One region of the Paenibacillus sp. V4I9 genome, then DNA from elsewhere that is predicted to be linked to it. Evidence: riboswitches for the same ligand, from Rfam matches in the RefSeq annotation. Region 1 holds a riboswitch; each other region holds the start of a gene.
The links. Region 1 has a riboswitch for cyclic di-GMP ahead of QFZ81_RS34790 (IPT/TIG domain-containing protein). Riboswitches for the same ligand answer to the same signal wherever they lie in the genome.

Region 1 (6,082 bases):
CTTATTTAAAGAGCATAGAAGAAAAAAGTATCGGTTTTGTTGTAGCTAACCCATTTACTTTTTTCCAGAACTATAGTTTTGAGTTGGATGAGAAAGATAAGACATGGCTGCAAATAAATACACACGAAGAGGTTCTTGCACTAGGGATCATAACTTTAAAGACACCATTTGAGAAATCAACGATGAACTTGGCAGCTCCGCTTGTTATTAATATTAACCATCTATCAGGTAGCCAAATTGTGCATGCACCTTCGAGAGACTTTAGTACCCAAACACCTTTATTCCCAAAATTCAACGAGAAAGGAATTGAGGGTGTAACATGTTAATTCTGACAAGAAAAAATGGTCAGTCTATTCTCATAGGCGAGAATATTGAAGTTTTTATCACATCGATAGAGGGCGATCAAGTAAAAATAGGCATCAATGCTCCTAATGATACCAGAATATATCGTAAGGAAGTTTTTGAGGCCATTCAGCAGAGTAATAGAGAAGCGATTACAGAGCTTCCGAATATCGAAAATATGAGAAAAATGCTGAATTTAGAGGATGTTTAGGTAAATAATTCAAAAGCAAATCTTGAAACGACAAAAAAATTAAAAAAATTAGTGATAAAGTACTAAATTGCTATAAACTTTCTGATCGTATAAGCCGAAATAATATATGTAAGGTCAAAGACCTATATAATCCACATGGATGTGGAATACAAATTCAAGGAGGAATTACAAATGATTATCAATCACAATCTTAACGCAATGAACTCTCACCGCAATCTCGTGTTCAACAACGCTCAACAAGGCAAGTCCAGCGAAAAATTGTCTTCCGGCTACCGTATCAACCGTGCGGCAGACGACGCAGCAGGCCTATCGATCTCCGAGCAAATGCGTTCGCAAATCAAAGGGATGAACCAAGGAATGCGCAACGCGCAAGACGGTATTTCCCTTGCACAAACGGCTGAGGGTGCAATGAATGAGGTTTCCGACATGCTGACTCGCATGAAAGAACTTACTGTTCAAGCGCAAAACAATACGTACAACGCGAACGACCGTACTGCAATGGACGCTGAATACACGCAATTGAAAACAGCGATCAGCGACATTGCTACAAACACGCAATTCAACGGCATCAACCTTCTGGATGGCAGTGGTACCGCTAACTTCACGATTCAAACAGGCGGCGGTGCTAACGATCAAGTAGTCATGGACATGACGAAAGCAGATATTAGTGCTTTGGCGTTTGGTGGTGTTAGTACGCAGGCATTGGCTACAGCTGAAAGTGTTACTGTCGATGCAGCTATCACAACGGTTAACGGTGCTCGTTCCGCTCTCGGTGCATACCAAAACCAACTCGAACACGTATACAACAACGTTGGCGTGAACGCGGAAAACCTGCAAGCTGCGGAATCCCGTATTCGTGACACCGACATGGCTTCTGAAATGATGAATTACACGAAATTCAACATCCTGCAGCAAGCTTCCACTGCGATGCTGGCACAAGCCAACCAAGCACCGCAAGGCGTACTGCAACTGCTTCGCTAATCAACAACTAGTATATAAAAAGAAAGGTCTTCGAAATCGAAGGCCTTTCTTTTTTGTAAGAAATTTTCGAATATCTTCGAAAAAAGCTAATTAATGACACCTCATTGTACGATAAATATAGTAGAGAACAAATAACTAAGGAGATGAATAGGATGGTTATGCGAATTACGGGTTTGTCCTCCGGCATGGATATTGATGGTATGGTCAGCAAGTTAATGAAAGCGGAACAGTTACCCATCGATAATCTCAATAAGCAGAAAACGAAGAACGAGTGGCTGCAGGATTCATACCGCGCAATAAACACGGCTATTTATCCATTAAGTGAACAGGGCAAGCAATTACAATATAGCTACAACTGGCCAACGGCTTCAGGAACGGATGGTAGTGGCAATCCTGTCTTCACGCAGGCAGATCAAGATGCCATTTACGCAAAAATAAACAGTTTTGTATCGGCTTATAACGATACAAGTGTTGCTATGAAATCCAAGTTGGATGAAACGGTAGAGCGAAGCTATCAACCACTTACTAGCGATCAAAAGAAGGCAATGAGTGATGATGATATAAAGAATTGGGAAATTAAGGCCAAACAAGGTCTTCTTCGCGGAGACACAATTGTGTCAAAGGCATATTCGGAATTTCGTTCCGACTTGACAACTGGAGTGACTGGAATTGCGTCGACCTATAAATCACTTGCTGATATTGGTGTCACTACGGGTGCTTATAACAAGTTCGACCCTTCAATAGCCGGTAAATTATTAGTTGATTCAACTAAATTAAAAGCTGCTATTGCTGCAGATCCGCAAGCCGTCATTAATTTATTCACGACACATGGTACCGGTACAGATCGTGGTATTGCACAACGGATCTATGAGGATGCCGGCAATACGATGTCGGAGATTTCGAAAAAGGCTGGTTCGACAAACGGATCGTATACTAGCACTTATACGTCTCTTGGCAAGAAGGATAACGATCTTGCTCAAAAAATTGCAGATATGACAGAAAAGCTCAACAAGAAAGAGGACCACATCTATAGAATGTTCAGCACGATGGAGACAGCAATTGAAAAAGGGAATTCACAAATGAGCTGGCTGCAAAGTCAAATGGGTTAATTACATTGTAGCAGTAATTTTTGGAAATATGCTCAATGGAAAGGAGGAAACCTATTGGACATTCAATCCAAACTTCCCAAAGTTCAAATGACGTCAGTAACAAAGGATGTGTCTGAGCCGATTAAGGCAACAGGAGAGTATGCTGAAATTAAAGAAAAGAGCAAGTCACAAATACTAACGGTTGGGGAGAAAGCGTTACTTGATTCAATTAATAAGGCTAATATAGCCGTTCAAGGTACCCCACATGAATTTAAGTATAAAATACACCAATCAACTGGTGATGTAATTGTGCAAATTTTAAATAAAAATACCCAAGAAATCATTCATGAAGTTCCATCCGAGAAATTTATCGAATTGGTGGAGAAACTTCAGGAGCTGTCAGTGGGTGCAATCATCGACGAGAAGAGGTGAAGAAGAATCTATGCTTCACGCACAGAATCAGTATTTAAACGCCCGTGTCCAGACATCTTCCCCTGGAGAACTTACTTTGATGCTTTTTAATGGTTGTATTCTTTTTATTAAACAAGGGATTGCTTGTATGGAGAAAAAAGATTTTGCAGGGAAACATACAAACTTTTCAAAAGCGCAGAACATTATTGAAGAGCTGCAATCTACTTTAAATATGGAATATGAAATCTCCCATAATTTAAGCAGTTTATATACGTTTCTTCAAAGTAAGCTATTCGAAGCCAATGTTAAGCTTGATATCGAATCTGCCCAGTATTGTGTCACGATGTTTGCAGAATTGCGAGATACGTGGAATGAGGCGTTGAAAAGTTTGAAGAATGGGGAGAAGGTACAGCAAGTATGACCCTATCAACTCCAATGGAACGCTTGTTAGGTAACTTGATAGAAACAACAAGTCAAATCTCTCGATTAGATTTAGATGAAGAAGTAAATGAAAGTTTGCTTCTTTCTTTACAGAATAATCAGGTTGAGTTGCGGCATCAAATCGAAGAAATATTATTGGAAGAGGGACGCTCTTTCAATGAACATGAAAAGCCATACATCAAAGAATGTTTTATGTTGGAACAAAACAATCTCGAGAAACTTAAAACGATCCAACAATCTTTGGTTGGAAAACTTCAGCGTATCAACTCTGGTAAAGTTTCACGAGAGCTATATCAATATGAAGAAGAGCAGAGTGTTGGCTTTTTTATCGATAAAAATCGGTAAAGCAAATATATTGCCGAAAAAACGAGGAAATACTTGTAAAAAGTACTAGGAAAATACTTGCGAAATAAATAATAAGAAAATATACTAAAATAGTAAATGGGTATTAGTTCCAAAGATATAGAAAATGAGAATAGATTGGCAAAACTATAGTGATATAGTGACGCAAAGCCATGGGTCTAATCGCTTATCTTAGTCGATCAGATTGCCAGGTTGCCCATTTGTTTGGTCATACAAACAATAGCAACCTGCTATTGTTTTTTTGTGTATAGATGTAATAGAGGAGGGATATTTATGAGACGAATGAAGCAATGGTTAGTAGTGATATTGACCTTTAGCATGGTTTTCAGTGGTTTGATGCTACGAACTTCGGGAGCTGCAGAAGCGGCAGTCAATGATTATGTAAGTGTTACCAAAACGGTTTCTCCTACAACGTTTACAACAGAGGATACGGCGGATGTGACTTTGAATATTACCGGCACCCCGCCTGTCAATGTAGTTGTGCCGAATGATGTTGTACTTATCATTGACAAGTCGGGAAGTATGGCACCGGGCTACAATAACGGTGAAGATAAAATGACGAATGCAAAGAATGCCGCTAAAGGTTTCGTTGATTTGATGGATTTGACAAAGCACAGGGTGGCGGTTGTGGATTTTTCATCAACCAATATGATCGGTAGCATCCCCTTTACAACGGATAAAGACATTGCTAAGAATTACATAAATGGAATTCAAGCAAATGGTGGTACAGCGACTGGCGATGCTATTCAAGCAGCTATTAACTTGCTGGCAGATCATCGTCCTGAAGCGCAACCAGTCATCGTCATTATGACAGATGGAGACGCTAACCAACCTTCGAACGACCCTTACGGGTATGCGAAACAAAAGGCACAGGATGCTAAGGATGCAGGTATTATAACCTATACAGTTGCACTGCTCCAACCGAGTGAGAATCCTGATACAAGCGGACCAAACATATTGCTTAAAGAAATGGCCACAACGGCAGCACATCATCACTTCGTGCTTGGATCAACCGGTTTGGCTGAAATATATGCAGCCATTGTTAAAGAAATTGGCTTGGCGAGCGCCTTTGATGTTACAGTGACGGATATTGTCGATTCGAATTTTGAAATTGTACCTGGCTCGGCAGACAATAATATCCCTAAACCGACAATTACCGGCAATACACTAACTTGGGATTTTAATGAATTGAAAAATAGCACTCTTTCATTCAATTATAAAATTCGTCCGGTAAGCAAAACAAAAACAGGGACATACCCGATTTCGACAGCGAGCTCAGTTATTACTTATAAGGACTATGCAGGTGCAAGCCGATCGAAGTCCATTCCGAGTGTTAACGTTAATGTCAAGCTTCCAGCGCCTCAAGTTACATCGCTTGATAAGTCCTATGGTCATCCGAAGGGCGGAGAGACGGTTGTTATTAATGGGAATCACTTTGTCAACGGGGCAACTGTTCAATTCGGAACGATGAGGGCTAGTAATGTAGTATTTGTGAGCGATACACAATTGACGGCAACTGCTCCTACCGGGAAGCAAGGCATTGTTAGTGTTACAGTAACTAACCCGGATAGTCAACAAGCGTCAGCCTCTTACCAATATAAAGCTGATCCAATTGTCGCGGTCATAGATCCAAATAATGGGCCTTTGGATGGCGGTACGCTTGTGTATGTGACAGGGAACTATTTTATGAGCGGAATCTCTGTATTGTTTGGTGATAAACCTGCATCGGTAATCTATATGGATTCAACATATTTGAAAGTAACATCCCCGAAGGCAACAACGCCTGGTCCAGTTGACCTTACGTTTACGAACCCGGATGGAACGAATGCTGTTGTTTCTGGAGGATTTACGTACAATGAACCTCCGAAGACAGATCCGGAAATTACGTCAGTTACACCAAACACAGGTGTTATCACTGGCGGAAACCAGGTCTATGTAAACGGGAAAAACTTTAAGTCTGGTATGACAATATTTGTAGGTGGAAAACAAGCGTCTACTACATATGTATCAGCAACGCAATTTTTAATCACTGTTCCAGTAGGTGATAGTGTTGGTGCAGTAGATGTTTCAGTAGCGGATTTGAACAATAACTTATTCACGCTGACAGGTGCCTATACCTATACCGCTGTTCAGTATCCGATACCAACCATTACGTCGATTGTGCCAAATACCGGACTTGTTGCAGGTGGTGAAACCATCTATGTAAACGGCACGAATTTTGTAAATGGCATCTCACAAGTAACAA
Region 2 (6,082 bases), 2.1 Mb from region 1:
GCGATAGGAGTCCTTTCAAATGAATCGGTTACGTGGTTTTCTAAGTTCTTATCATCCCATTGTACATACGTTAATTCTTGGAACCGTAATGGCTAGGGCTGCGTCCTCCATGAGTTTGCCTTTTCTCGCGATTTATTTAGCCAGGCATACGTCGATGAGTGCGGTGATGATCGGAATTGTCATCGGGATGGGTTCTTTGGCTGGAACCGTAGGCGGTTTTATAGGGGGCACCTTATCGGACCGATTCGGAAGACGTATTATCATGCTGGCTGCTCTTTTCGGCTGGGCGTTCGTGTTCTTAGGTTTCGGTATGGTTAAACTACCAATCCTGTTTATGCTGCTCAATATGCTGAACGGCTTGTGCCGATCTTTTTATGAGCCCGTGTCGCAGGCTTTGATGGCAGACCTCACAGAACCTGAGAAGAGACTTAAAGTATTTTCGATGCGGTACATGGCGATTAATGTTGGTGTTGCTGTTGGGCCACTTTTGGGTGCTTTTTTCGCTACGATGAACGGTGCGCTGCCTTTTCTCATCACTGGAATCATTTATTTTATTTATGCGGTCACCCTTTACGCACTGCTCATCGCGTTTGGCATCAAGAAAATCGAGGGTGAGAAGAAATCTTCGGTTACCTTTGGTTCTGCTTTGCGAGTGATTCGCAGTGATTTGACTTTTCGCTTGTATATCCTTGGCGGTATTATTGGAGCTATCGGTTACTCACAGGTGATGGTGACACTTTCGCAATATTTGGAGCAGAACTTTGTAGACGGTGTGAAAATGTTTGCGATCTTAATGAGTGTAAATGCGATCGTGGTTATTGCCATGCAGATTCCACTTACTCGTTTGGCAGAAAAGTACACGCCCCTCGCTGCGATTATATTTGGCAACCTAATGTTTGCGTTAGGGGATGTTGGCTTTGCATTCTCCCACTCGCTGGTATGGCTTATTATTTCGATGGGTATTTTCACCCTTGGTGAGATTCTAAATTACCCTGCTGCTAATATGTTGATTGACAAATTAGCTCCCGAGCAAATGCGTGGCACTTATTTTGGCGCTCAAACATTAACGAACATAGGCCACTTTATTGGGCCTTGGTTAGGTGGGTTTTTGCTCGTTTCTTATGGTGGGAATACGTTGTATGTTCTTATGGCTGTTCTTACAATTACGGGATCCATTTTCTATTGGAGAGGCACGATTCGTCAAATTACGGCGAAAAATACGTCGAAAAAAGAAAATTTTTGAAAAATATTGCAAAATTAGTTCTTTGGAACTATTCGATTTCAAATCGAGTTCCCGTATCCTTGAGAGTGTAGATATTTATTACTCTTAACTCTTCAGATATTTAGTAAGACATCTCGACAAAGGCAAAGCTGGCGAAAGCCAGTGACGCAAAGCTAAAGGGGCTTACTTGTCCTGCAAACCGGACTCGCAGCCAGCCAGCCGCCGAACGATTGGGTATCAACATCCGAACCCCTCCGATCGGTTCACTATGGTGGGGTTTTTTCTCTGTCATAACAAATTTATGTAAAAATAAAAGGAGGATCCAGCAGCATGCAGTCTGAAGGAATACTACAAGAAGAACAAAAAGTGACTTCGCTATGTGGTAATCATGTTGCCCGTTTGGTGCCTTCCTCGGATGGACCAAAGCTCATGATCAATCGGGAAGAATACGCGTTAAATGAGGCTTGTTGGGATGTTGAAATGTTTCACGGGAGAAACAATAGCATCTTGATTTTCTACTGGAAGGGCGAAGTTAAGCTTTCTGTAAAAATGCCGCCGATGTCGCAAATTGAAGCATTTTTGACAAGGCTTTATCAATGTTTATCATCCAAATTAAGAACGGTACAGCCTATCTAGGCGTACCGTTTTTTTTATTGCCAGCTGTAAGGGAATTGTAAAGACAAAATCATTGTCACAAATTGACACGAGCTGATGTAATGAATGTCAAATGTTTTAGTAGTGCTTTGGAACTGTTATTAGGGGGATACATAGCATTATTTTGGCCAATGTCCCTTATGTAGCAGGTTGTGGCTTGTGGTTCGATCATCATTCCAGTGAACTTGAGCGGATGGGTGAAAAGGTTGAATTTAAAGGGGAACCCGAATTGCGCCAAGTGCGGCACGTGTTGTTTATGATTACTATGGAGGGCGTGAGACCTTCGGCGATACCGATGATATTATGCGCGGGGTAGATAAAGCGGATTCGGCGCAGTTCAGCAAAGAAGATATTTTGAATCCGAGTGGATGGGATTTATTATCTTTTATCATGGATGCTCGAACGGGTTTAGGGCGATATCGCGATTATCGGATTAGTAATTATCAATTGATGGAAGATCTTGTGCAGCACTGTGCAACGATGTCCGTTCATGAGATTATGGAATTGCCGGATGTGAAAGAGCGTGTGGCGCGACCCAAGTTGACTATGTGCACGCTGAGGAAGTTTTGAAGAAAATTGTTGAAACAATGAGAACTGACGGATAAAATAAGTGAAACGGACCGCAGGAGGGGGAGTTCCCGGAATGCGATTTTTCACTAAATGGGGACAGGGGGGAATGGAGTGGAGTTAGAACAAATTCATCATGTGGCGATCATTAGCTCCAATTATGAGCGATCGAAACACTTCTATGTCGAATTACTTGGATTAACGGTCATACACGAAACGTATCGTGCAGAACGTGACTCCTATAAGTTGGATTTACGCATCGGGAAGACCGAACAGCAGATCGAGTTGTTTTCATTTCCGAACCCTCCGCTGCGAGTTAACCAGCCTGAGGCAAGGGGTCTTAGGCATCTGGCTTTTGTTGTGCCGAATATGGTACAAAGCGTTAAGGAACTTGAGAGCAAGGGGATTGCGGTAGAACCGGTGCGGATTGACCCTATTACCGGTGACCAATATACTTTTTTTGCAGATCCGGATGGACTGCCCTTGGAGTTGGTGGAACATGCGAAATGATCACCAAGAAAGGACAGAACAGGAGCCGAAGCTGCGGTTTGCCAAAGGCTGCCTATGGAGTTTTCTTGTGTCCATTCCCCTATGGGCGTTGTTGATTTGGTTTTTGTTTATAAAATAAAATCCCTCACTAGCTTGGTCTGACCCACTGCATGCATGCAGTTAGGTCGGATGAGCCGTTGAGGGATTTTTATTTTACTTGTCCGTTTGTCTGCGCGGTGGCAATGGTCCAAGATACTGGAATAGGTTGCATTCGATCCGTCCATTAAATAGTTTACGCTTCTTATCCGCGCGGCGGTTCATATAGTGCTCGAGCTGTGTGCTCGGGCTTAGGATAAACATGCTCCATGACGGCATGGGAGCAGTGAGTGCACCGAGTTGGCGCAGCGCCACCTCTACATCTTGCGCTTCACCAAGCCGCTCTCCATAGGGAGGGTTGGTGATCAAGCAGCCGTAGTCGCCGCGCGGTCGGGCTTTGGCTACTGGTTCCACGAGCAGCTTGAACTGCTTCGTCAAGCCGGCGGCCTTCGCGGCAGCCTCTGCCACTTCGATGGCAGAGGGATCGATGTCACTGCCGATGATGTTCAGCGGAACATCATCTTTAACAGCGTCGAAGGCTTCGTCGCGAGCCTTGTCCCACAGCTTGCGTGGGATATTGCCCCACGCCTCGCTAGGGAAGCTGCGCCGCAGTCCTGGCGCGATGTTCCATCCGATCATAGCTGCCTCGATCGGAATCGTTCCCGACCCGCAGAACGGGTCGTAGAGCGGTCTGTCGACCTTCCAGCGGCTCAGGAGGATCATCGCAGCCGCCATGGTCTCCTTGAGCGGCGCTTCGGTCACGAGCTTACGGTAGCCGCGCTTGTGCAGGCTGGCGCCGGTTGTGTCGATCGTCAGCGTTGCAATATCGTTCAGGAGTGCGACTTCGATGACGTAGCGAGCCCCGTTCTCAGGGAACCACTCCGTTCCGTAGCGAAGCTTCAGCTTCTCCACGACGGCTTTCTTCACGATTCCTTGGCAAGCGGGAACGCTAGATAATTGTGACTTATGGGAACGCCCTTCCACAGGGAATTCGGCATCGTTCGGAATCCAGTCCGGCCAAGCAAGCGCTTTGGTGCCTTCGAAAAGCTCATCGAAAGTCACGGCATTGAATTGGCCCATGTGTACCAAGATGCGATCAGCGGTTCTGAGCCAAAGATTGGTGCGGCAGATGGCCAGCTCGTCTCCAAGAAAACGGACACGACCATTCTCGATAGTCACCTCGTTGTAGCCAAGATCACGGATTTCGCGAGCAACGATGGCCTCAAGTCCCATTGGGCAAGTTGCGATTAGTTCAATTTGTTGTGGCATGTTTAGATTCCTTCCATCCGGGTTGTGCATCGCTCATAAAACTCATACAATTAACAAGTATAGGACAAATAGGTTACAGTTACAAACGATACACGCAAAGTGGAGGCATTGATGCTTTTCTAAGGAGGAAAAAACATGGAAACCATAACAGCCGAGAGCTATATGGAAGGTTTATACGAAGAAGATACAGTTCTAGAGCGAGTAAAGGAAGTCATACGCACCCATAATATGCCCGAAATATCGATTGCACCTGGATATGGCAGATTGCTCACTATGATGGTCACGATGATTGGCGCGACAAAGGTGTTGGAAATAGGTGCTTTGGGCGGTTATAGCGGGATTTGTTTGGCGAGAGGCTTGAAAGAAGGCGGCAAGCTGATTTCGCTTGAGTTAAAACAAGAATTTGCTGATGTAGCCAAGCAAAATTTAACTGAAGCGGGCCTTGGCGAGCTCGTTGAGTATCGGATTGGCGAAGCACTCGTTCACCTGAATGGGCTTCTTGAGCAGGGAGAGCGATTTGATTTCTTTTTTATCGATGCGGACAAGGTGAATTATCCGAATTATTTGGAGCTCGCAATTAAACTGGCGAATCCTGGTGCCATAATTGCAGGGGATAACACGCTGATGCGAGGAAAAGTCGTCGACGCGAACCAAACCAAAGCCTCGGTCCAAGCTATGCGTACCTTCAACCAGCTGATCGCCTCCGATCCGCGTTTGGAAAGCACCATCCTGCCAGCTTATGATGGCTTGGCTTTAGCGCGAGTGAAGTAACACGGTTTGTACAACATCACAGCGTATAATCTTTAGAACTTCCTCTTTGTACGGAAAAATGCTCTAAGCTAGCAATAGCTTAGAGCGTTTTTCATTGACAAATAATGTTCTGTGGTATTGGGTGAGCGAAGCTTACCCCTTATTTAACTTTAAGATGCTTTTTGATCTGGTATATGGAAGTCAGACTCGCTTAATTTGCCAGGAGTAATTGGTTTGATTTGCGTTAACGGAGGCACTGGTTGTGATGTGGTCCTAGGGTGAGTGACTTCTTGCTTCTTGAAAGAAATAGCACTGATGCCGTTCCAATAGATAAATAATAACTCTGCACATACGACGATCAAAACAATTTTACGCCAGTTCAGGCTCATGGATGGCATCCTCACTTTCAATGATACGCCTATATTATCATATTGTGGAAGGAATTCCCATGATTATTTTCACTCTTCATTTATGAACCAGACCTGTAGTAATCTCTAGTTCATAACGTTGACATTCCGGCATTTGTGCGGCGTAAGCCAAGCGAACAGCACATTCAATATCATAAGGAACACGCACGAATTGAATCGCAAACCCAGCTTGAACATTGCCTTCGGTTTCCCCCTCCAAAACGCAGTAGCAGGCTTGTGGAATGCCGTCATAGGGCGTTCCCACACTACCAACATTGAAGAGCATCAGTCCGCTGCTCGCGTGCTTCACAGAGCGTTTCTCCGATGGGTTTTTGATCGTTATGAGATAGGGAATATGAATGTCTCCGTAGCCGACAATATCAGGCTGTTTCCCATCTGTCGACTCACCTGTCATCTCCGTATTTTGAAACATTGCGAGACGTTCTTCCTTGGATGCTTTACGTTTCACTCTATGATAAACACTTTGCGCAGAAGCGTGGAACAGTCGGAACAATTTGCCGCTTACATTCAAATCAACGGAGAAAGGCAGCTGTTCCAAATAAGCGAGCCTATCCTCACCAAGCTGCTGCTGATGCCACAATCCTGCGGGCTGCTCCTGCGGAAGGGT
Region 3 (6,082 bases), 190 kb from region 1:
AACGCGATATTCATTTGCCCAAGTTGCCGTCATCCAAGTTAATGTTAGATTATTAGCATTCGTGACTGTTCCTTTCAATTGCGAAGGCTGAAGTACCGGCCAAGTTAAAGTGAAAGTTGAGATCACTGCCTTCGGAGATTCACCGAATCGATCACTATAGGAGTAAACCTCATAATTGTAGTCACCTTCTGGCATGTTGGTAAACGTTACAGTTGTACCCGTTTGTGTTTTTTTCAATTCTCTTTGACCATCTACGATTTGGTAGACACGATAAGCCGTAGCGTAAGTTACGGTTCCCCATTTTAAAGTAATATCATTGCCATTCGTGACACTTTTCGTCACATTACCCGGTGCTTCCATGATCGGATGTACCAGCTTGAATAAGAGCTCTTCTCCCTCCGGAGACTCACCAAAGCGACTGCTATAAGAGTGCACTTCATAGGTATAGTCACCTGCTGGCATATTGGTATATGTTACAGTTGTTCCTGTCAGTGTGCTTTTCAACACCTTTTCACCATCAACTACTTGATAAATTTTATAAGATGTAGCGTAAGTTGAAGTTCCCCACTTTAAAGTAATGTCATTACCATTTGCAATCGTCTGGGTCAGACTTCCCGGCGCTTGCATCACTGGGAAAACTATGGATAGGCTCACTTTGCTTCCTTCCAGCGACTCTCCAAATTTAGTACTAACAGAGTGAACAACATACGTATGATCCCCTGCTGTCACATTCGTGTACGTTACTGCTAACGTGGTCATTGTACTTTTTAGAACCTCAGCACCATTAATAATTTCATAAACTTTATAGCTGTTAGCATAAGGTGCTGCAACCCATGTTAAAACCACGTCGTTACCATTCTGCGCCTTAGCTGCCAGATTACCCGGTCCTACCATTGTCGGCAGAATCAAATTGAAGCTAACCTCTGCTCCCTCTGGGGATTCTCCTAAAATCGTTGAATAGGAATCTACTACATATTGATAGTCCCCACCAGGAATGTTTGCATAGGTTACCGTTAAGCCTGTCAGCGTACTTTTCAAGACTTTTTGGCCATCAATAACCTGGTATACTTTATAACTTGTTGCGTTAGGTACAGAGGTCCACTTTAATGTAAGATCATTCGCATTCGCCAAACTGTAAGTCAGGCTAGCAGGAGCTTGCATCGTTTGGTCGTTCAAAGTGAATGTCAATATCGTTCCCTCTGGAGATTCTCCAAACCGTGTTGAAACCGTATGAACTTCATACGTATAATCACCAGGCTCCATGTTGCTATAAGATACCTTTGTTGTCGCTACTGTACTTTTCAATACTTTTTGACCGTTAACAATTTGATACACTTTATAGCTGTTACCGTTTGCTGCTGCGTCCCAGTTTAATGAAAACGCCGTAGCCGATGTTACACTCTGCACCAAATTAGATGGCGGCAGCATTGTTGGAAGTACGATAGAGAAAGTTGCCTGGGCACTTTCAGCCGATTCTCCATATCGTGTGGAATTGGAGTGAATTTCATATGTGTAATTCCCTGATGCCAGATTCGTATAGGTCACGGTCGTTCCGGCTACTGTACTTTTAAGTACCTTCGAACCATCTACGATTTGATACACTTTATAAGCCGTAGCATTGGGTGCAACCGTCCAGGTCAGTACAACATCATTTACATTCTGGAATTTGTATGCGAAATTACCAGGAGCAGCCATAACTACTTCCCCTACCGTTAAGGCAACTTGGGTTCCTTCGGCAGACTCACCAAAACGGGTACTAACAGAATGAACTTCGTATAAATAATCACCCGCAGGCAGGTTGACGTAGGTAACTGTCGTGCCTGTTACCGTGCTTTTCAGTACTTTTTCATCACCGATAACTTGATAGATTTTGTAGGAGGTAGCATTCGGTGCAACCGTCCAAGTCAGCACGATATCGGTTAGGTTTTGTAATTTGGAAGCTAACGTTGCCGGAGGCGTCATCGTGACCGATCCTACAGTCAAGGAAACGGTGCTACCGTCTGTTGACTCGCCGAACAAGTTGCTTAGCGAATGGACCTCATATACATAATCGCCGGTCAGCATATTCGTAAATGTAACCGTCGTACCGGTTACTGTGTTTTTCAACACTTTTTCTCCATCGATTACTTGATAAACTTTATAAGAGGTTGCGTTGGTCGCAGCACTCCAAGTAAGTACCACGTCGTTCACATTTTGAAGTTTAAAAGTCAGGTTGCTTGGCGGCACCATCGTTCCTACGGTTAATGAAATCGTGCTGCCCTCGACAGACTCTCCGAAACGGTCACTGAAAGAGTGAACCATGTATGTATAATTTCCAGCGGGCAAATTCATGTAGGATACGGTTTTTCCCGTTATTTTACTGCTTTTTAATACTTTTTGATTATCAATAATTTGATAGACGTTATAGCCGGTTGCATAAGCAGCAGTATTCCACTTTAGTGTAACGTCATCGGTAGCCACCGTATACGTTAAACCGCTAGGAGCCGTCATCGTCAGATTTCCTATAGCAGCTTCTACTGCTGTTGAGTTTGGAGATTCGCCATACAAAGGATGGCTAGCTGTTACTGTATATGTATATATTCCCTCTGCGGCGTTGTTGACGGTAAAAGTTCTCGCTGTCCCCGAATAGACTAACTTTCTTCCGCCTTCTTGATTTACATACAAATTATATGTTTGTACATTAGGAGCAGTTCCCCAGTTCAAAACGATATTGTTACCATTTTGTATGGTGTACGTTAATGTAGCCGGGGCAATCATATCAGGATAAGTGATATTGATATTCACCGGAGCACATGGGCCCGATTCGCCACCTGAACTTAAAGTAGACACTACATAACTGTATGAGCCCTCTGTCAGGTCATTTATGGTAAAAGAAGCTGTTGTCGTTGTCCCGACATTAATAAGCTGCCCATAGGTGATGCTGTATACAGTGTATCCTGTAGCTCCATACACCGGGCTCCACGTTAATTTCACATCATCAGGCGTTAGAAGTTGAGTAGCAAGATTGCTTGGAGGTAAGATGGTTCCGTTGTCTGTTGCTCCCCACGCATGTAAGGCTGGAAAGATTAATTGAACAAATAAAAGCAGTGTGAGAACCATAGACATTTGTCTTGATTTCTTCATTGACATCTGACTCCCTTCCCTTCTTATAATAAGGATTGATAGATCTCAAAAAAAGAAAAGAACCTTAAACAAGGTTCATAGAAAAACACTATGATTCCCTGTGGTAACCGGCTACCATGCACGTTTTTTAATACGCGTTTCAGGCCCTTGGCTTTGCGTCTCACAGTTTCCTGTAATTTGCCCTTTTCACTTGAGATTTCGATACTTCTATCTCTGCCATAATACTATATTCCTAGTAATTTGAATAGGTAAATTTAACTATAAGATTCATGATCCGCATATATTCTAGTACTTTTGATCTTCTTTATTAGTTAAAATTCAATGATTTTCCTATATTTATGAAACTAACATTGTAAATTCGACAATATTTGAATTGATACCCCTTACATATAATGTTGTATACAAGATAAACATTGAACTATTTAGAGTCTTTCAAACAAAAAATAGACCATGCTTCTACAAACGTAGATAGCATGGTCTATTTTAAGTACCCTCAGACTTCCAGAGTGTTTCACAAAATTAATTCTGTCCTTCCGCTATACCTTAGTTAGCAATTTTGCTCCATACAGGGTACTCTTCCAAGTACCCATATTCGTTCAATTCCTTAAGAGCCTTGCGTATGCTATGTTCATCCTCGCCCGATTCACTGGATAGTTCCACTAGATCGTCTAGGTTGATGTTCGGGTTCTCTTTGCAAAACGTAAGCAAGCCCTTAGCAGCCCAGGAAAGCCGATCGTCTTGGAAATCTCCAACCATACGGCGGAATATTTTGTGCGAGACAATTCTCAGCTCTACGAGTTGCTGCAAAGCTTTAGTCGCCTGCTTGAGATTCATGCGACCGAGCTTAGCAATATCAGATAATCCTGGAATGTTCGATTCCGAAGAAAAACATTTCAAGACGATAAAGGTCATTTGTGTATAAATATCCATGCCGGGATGGTGAAAAACTTCATCTGAAAGATTAAAATGACGCGCTGCGTCCTTAGCTTGTCCGTTGTCCATCTGATGTCCTCCTTTTCATTACCATGGAGTTCACCTACTCATTATTGTTGCCATGATCCGAGGGCTGTACTAGCTTTCCCGAATTGTGCCGAGATTGCCGGAATATTTGCGCCAAACTGAATTTTTTCTGATCATTGGCATCCGGGATCTCCTTCTTTGGCTGGTTGAAATCATCATTCGCTTCATGAGCAGGTTCAATAGGCTCTGCCGACTCCATGTCACTATAGCTGTCTGCTAGAGAAACGGCCTCATCCATGTCCGAGACCATTTTTTTCCCGGGAAATAATTCCGTAATCGGTCTCCTACCCGATTGCTCTTCTCGAACATACCTTGTCAAAATATCCATGATTCCTTGACTGAAAATGCCTTCCATTTTCAATTGGTTTAAATAATCGATGACCTCAGGCGGTGTGTCTGACGGAATATACAGGGTAACATCCTTACCTGAACGAACGTAAACGGTGGATCTCCGCTTTTTCAATCCGATTCGCTCCCGCTCTCGGATACTCCTTCAGAGTCAGCACTAGCCGCCGCGGATTCGTCCGCATGTTTCAGCGCGTGGTCAAGCATAAGAAAGGTGCCTCGCACATTTCGGAATTGGCTGTGTTCCACGGTATCAAACTTAATGGGCAGGCCCAGCTCGGCGTTTAATTTCTCAATCCAAGGCTGCAAAACGACCGCTCCACCGCCGATGAACCAAAACTCATTGGCGTAGCGTACATGCTTCCAAGAGTTACGGGCGTATTTCAGCACTTTCTCCGCTAATATGCGCATATGCCGGTTAATAAGGCTTGTCATGTCAAAAACAACCTTACCCTCCGCATAAATCTCATACTCTTTGTTGACCAACATGAGGGTCAATTCCGCCGTGCTTGCGATTAATTCCTCGCCTTGTGAATTAACCTCGTTGCGAATGCTCTCTAAAGCATCATTGAGGTAGATCTTAGCGCCGGTAGAGTGCCGTTGATCCAGATCGAGACCGGGTTTGAAGAACGCGATATCCATGTCGACACCGCCTACATCCGCAATGCCGAAGCCTTTGTGGGATAGATGTGATTTGGAAGTAGCCTCAAGGTCGTAAACACCGGAAACATCGTCTATGCTGATATCGGTAGGAAGCGAAAATTCCATTTCCACCGTTATCCCTTTAAATACGGGGGTCGTCCCGAATGTAACGGAATGTACGCCTCCTGTAATCTTATGAGCAAATTCCTCGCGGAATTTCGTTATTTCACGAATCGGCAGACCTGTACCCAAGTTGACAGCGGCTTTTATCCGCTTTTTCCCCCGCCTGATGGCATCCTCATGTTTCTTGGCAATGGCATACGCCGCAGCCGTAAGGAGTGTCACCATTGTTTCGGGTCTCTGGGCCTTCTTTTGCACCGCTTTATCCCCTACAATTTCATGAATAATCCCTTCGTCACCGATCGCTAAGTTACCCACGTAAACATGTCGGTACTGATCGCTCTCTATCGAAGGCGATGTAATCTGTACGTCAAGAAAATCCAGGGGATCACCTTGTTCCATCAAAAGAAATCGTTCACCAAACGGTTGCGCTAGTACATTAGGGAAAATAAAGTTATTGTCCAAATGGTCGTAAATCACTTTAACGTGACTGCTGCCATTATCAATAGACAGCGTGATGGTAGTGGTTAAGACTTCGTTCTTTGTCAAGTCTATTCCCCTCTCCGGTGGCCTTATTTGAGTTTATATAAAGATTCGCGTTACAAGGGCCAATTGAGAGGGTATTTGGAGAAATTGGTATTTTTAGCAGCTAGTTGGAATGAAGTTTAAAGTTTAAAATTTGAAGTTTAAGATTTAAACTTTAACTTGTACGATTTAAACGTTAAGATTTAAGCTTTAAAGTTTAGGATTTAAATGTAAAGTTTAAACTTTGCGAATGTTGCAAAAAACACAACAATTCCTGCCAAAAGTAGCTCTAACTCATATAAAGAGG

Region 2: another riboswitch for cyclic di-GMP. It lies ahead of QFZ81_RS25320 (hypothetical protein); the one in region 1 lies ahead of QFZ81_RS34790 (IPT/TIG domain-containing protein).
Region 3: another riboswitch for cyclic di-GMP. It lies ahead of QFZ81_RS33850 (OmpL47-type beta-barrel domain-containing protein); the one in region 1 lies ahead of QFZ81_RS34790 (IPT/TIG domain-containing protein).

Annotation. Positions count from the first base shown of each region.
Region 1 is NZ_JAUSZE010000001.1:7,543,679-7,549,760, forward strand. It holds gene fliW (flagellar assembly protein FliW) at 1-326, shown strand, start outside; gene csrA (carbon storage regulator CsrA) at 320-553, shown strand; gene QFZ81_RS34765 (flagellin N-terminal helical domain-containing protein) at 725-1,534, shown strand; gene fliD (flagellar filament capping protein FliD) at 1,687-2,643, shown strand; gene QFZ81_RS34775 (flagellar protein FlaG) at 2,698-3,054, shown strand; gene fliS (flagellar export chaperone FliS) at 3,029-3,454, shown strand; gene QFZ81_RS34785 (hypothetical protein) at 3,451-3,819, shown strand; cyclic di-GMP riboswitch class I at 3,947-4,037, shown strand; gene QFZ81_RS34790 (IPT/TIG domain-containing protein) at 4,111-6,082, shown strand, end outside.
Region 2 is NZ_JAUSZE010000001.1:5,430,017-5,436,098, reverse strand. It holds gene QFZ81_RS25325 (MDR family MFS transporter) at 20-1,243, shown strand; cyclic di-GMP riboswitch class I at 1,355-1,449, shown strand; gene QFZ81_RS25320 (hypothetical protein) at 1,553-1,858, shown strand; gene QFZ81_RS25315 (hypothetical protein) at 2,180-2,446, shown strand; gene gloA2 (SMU1112c/YaeR family gloxylase I-like metalloprotein) at 2,558-2,953, shown strand; gene QFZ81_RS25305 (THUMP domain-containing class I SAM-dependent RNA methyltransferase) at 3,146-4,297, opposite strand; gene QFZ81_RS25300 (O-methyltransferase) at 4,433-5,068, shown strand; gene QFZ81_RS25295 (hypothetical protein) at 5,218-5,436, opposite strand; gene QFZ81_RS25290 (metallophosphoesterase family protein) at 5,513-6,082, opposite strand, start outside.
Region 3 is NZ_JAUSZE010000001.1:7,357,538-7,363,619, forward strand. It holds gene QFZ81_RS33850 (OmpL47-type beta-barrel domain-containing protein) at 1-3,123, opposite strand, end outside; cyclic di-GMP riboswitch class I at 3,223-3,315, opposite strand; gene QFZ81_RS33855 (hypothetical protein) at 3,667-4,125, opposite strand; gene QFZ81_RS33860 (hypothetical protein) at 4,160-4,606, opposite strand; gene QFZ81_RS33865 (ParM/StbA family protein) at 4,603-5,799, opposite strand.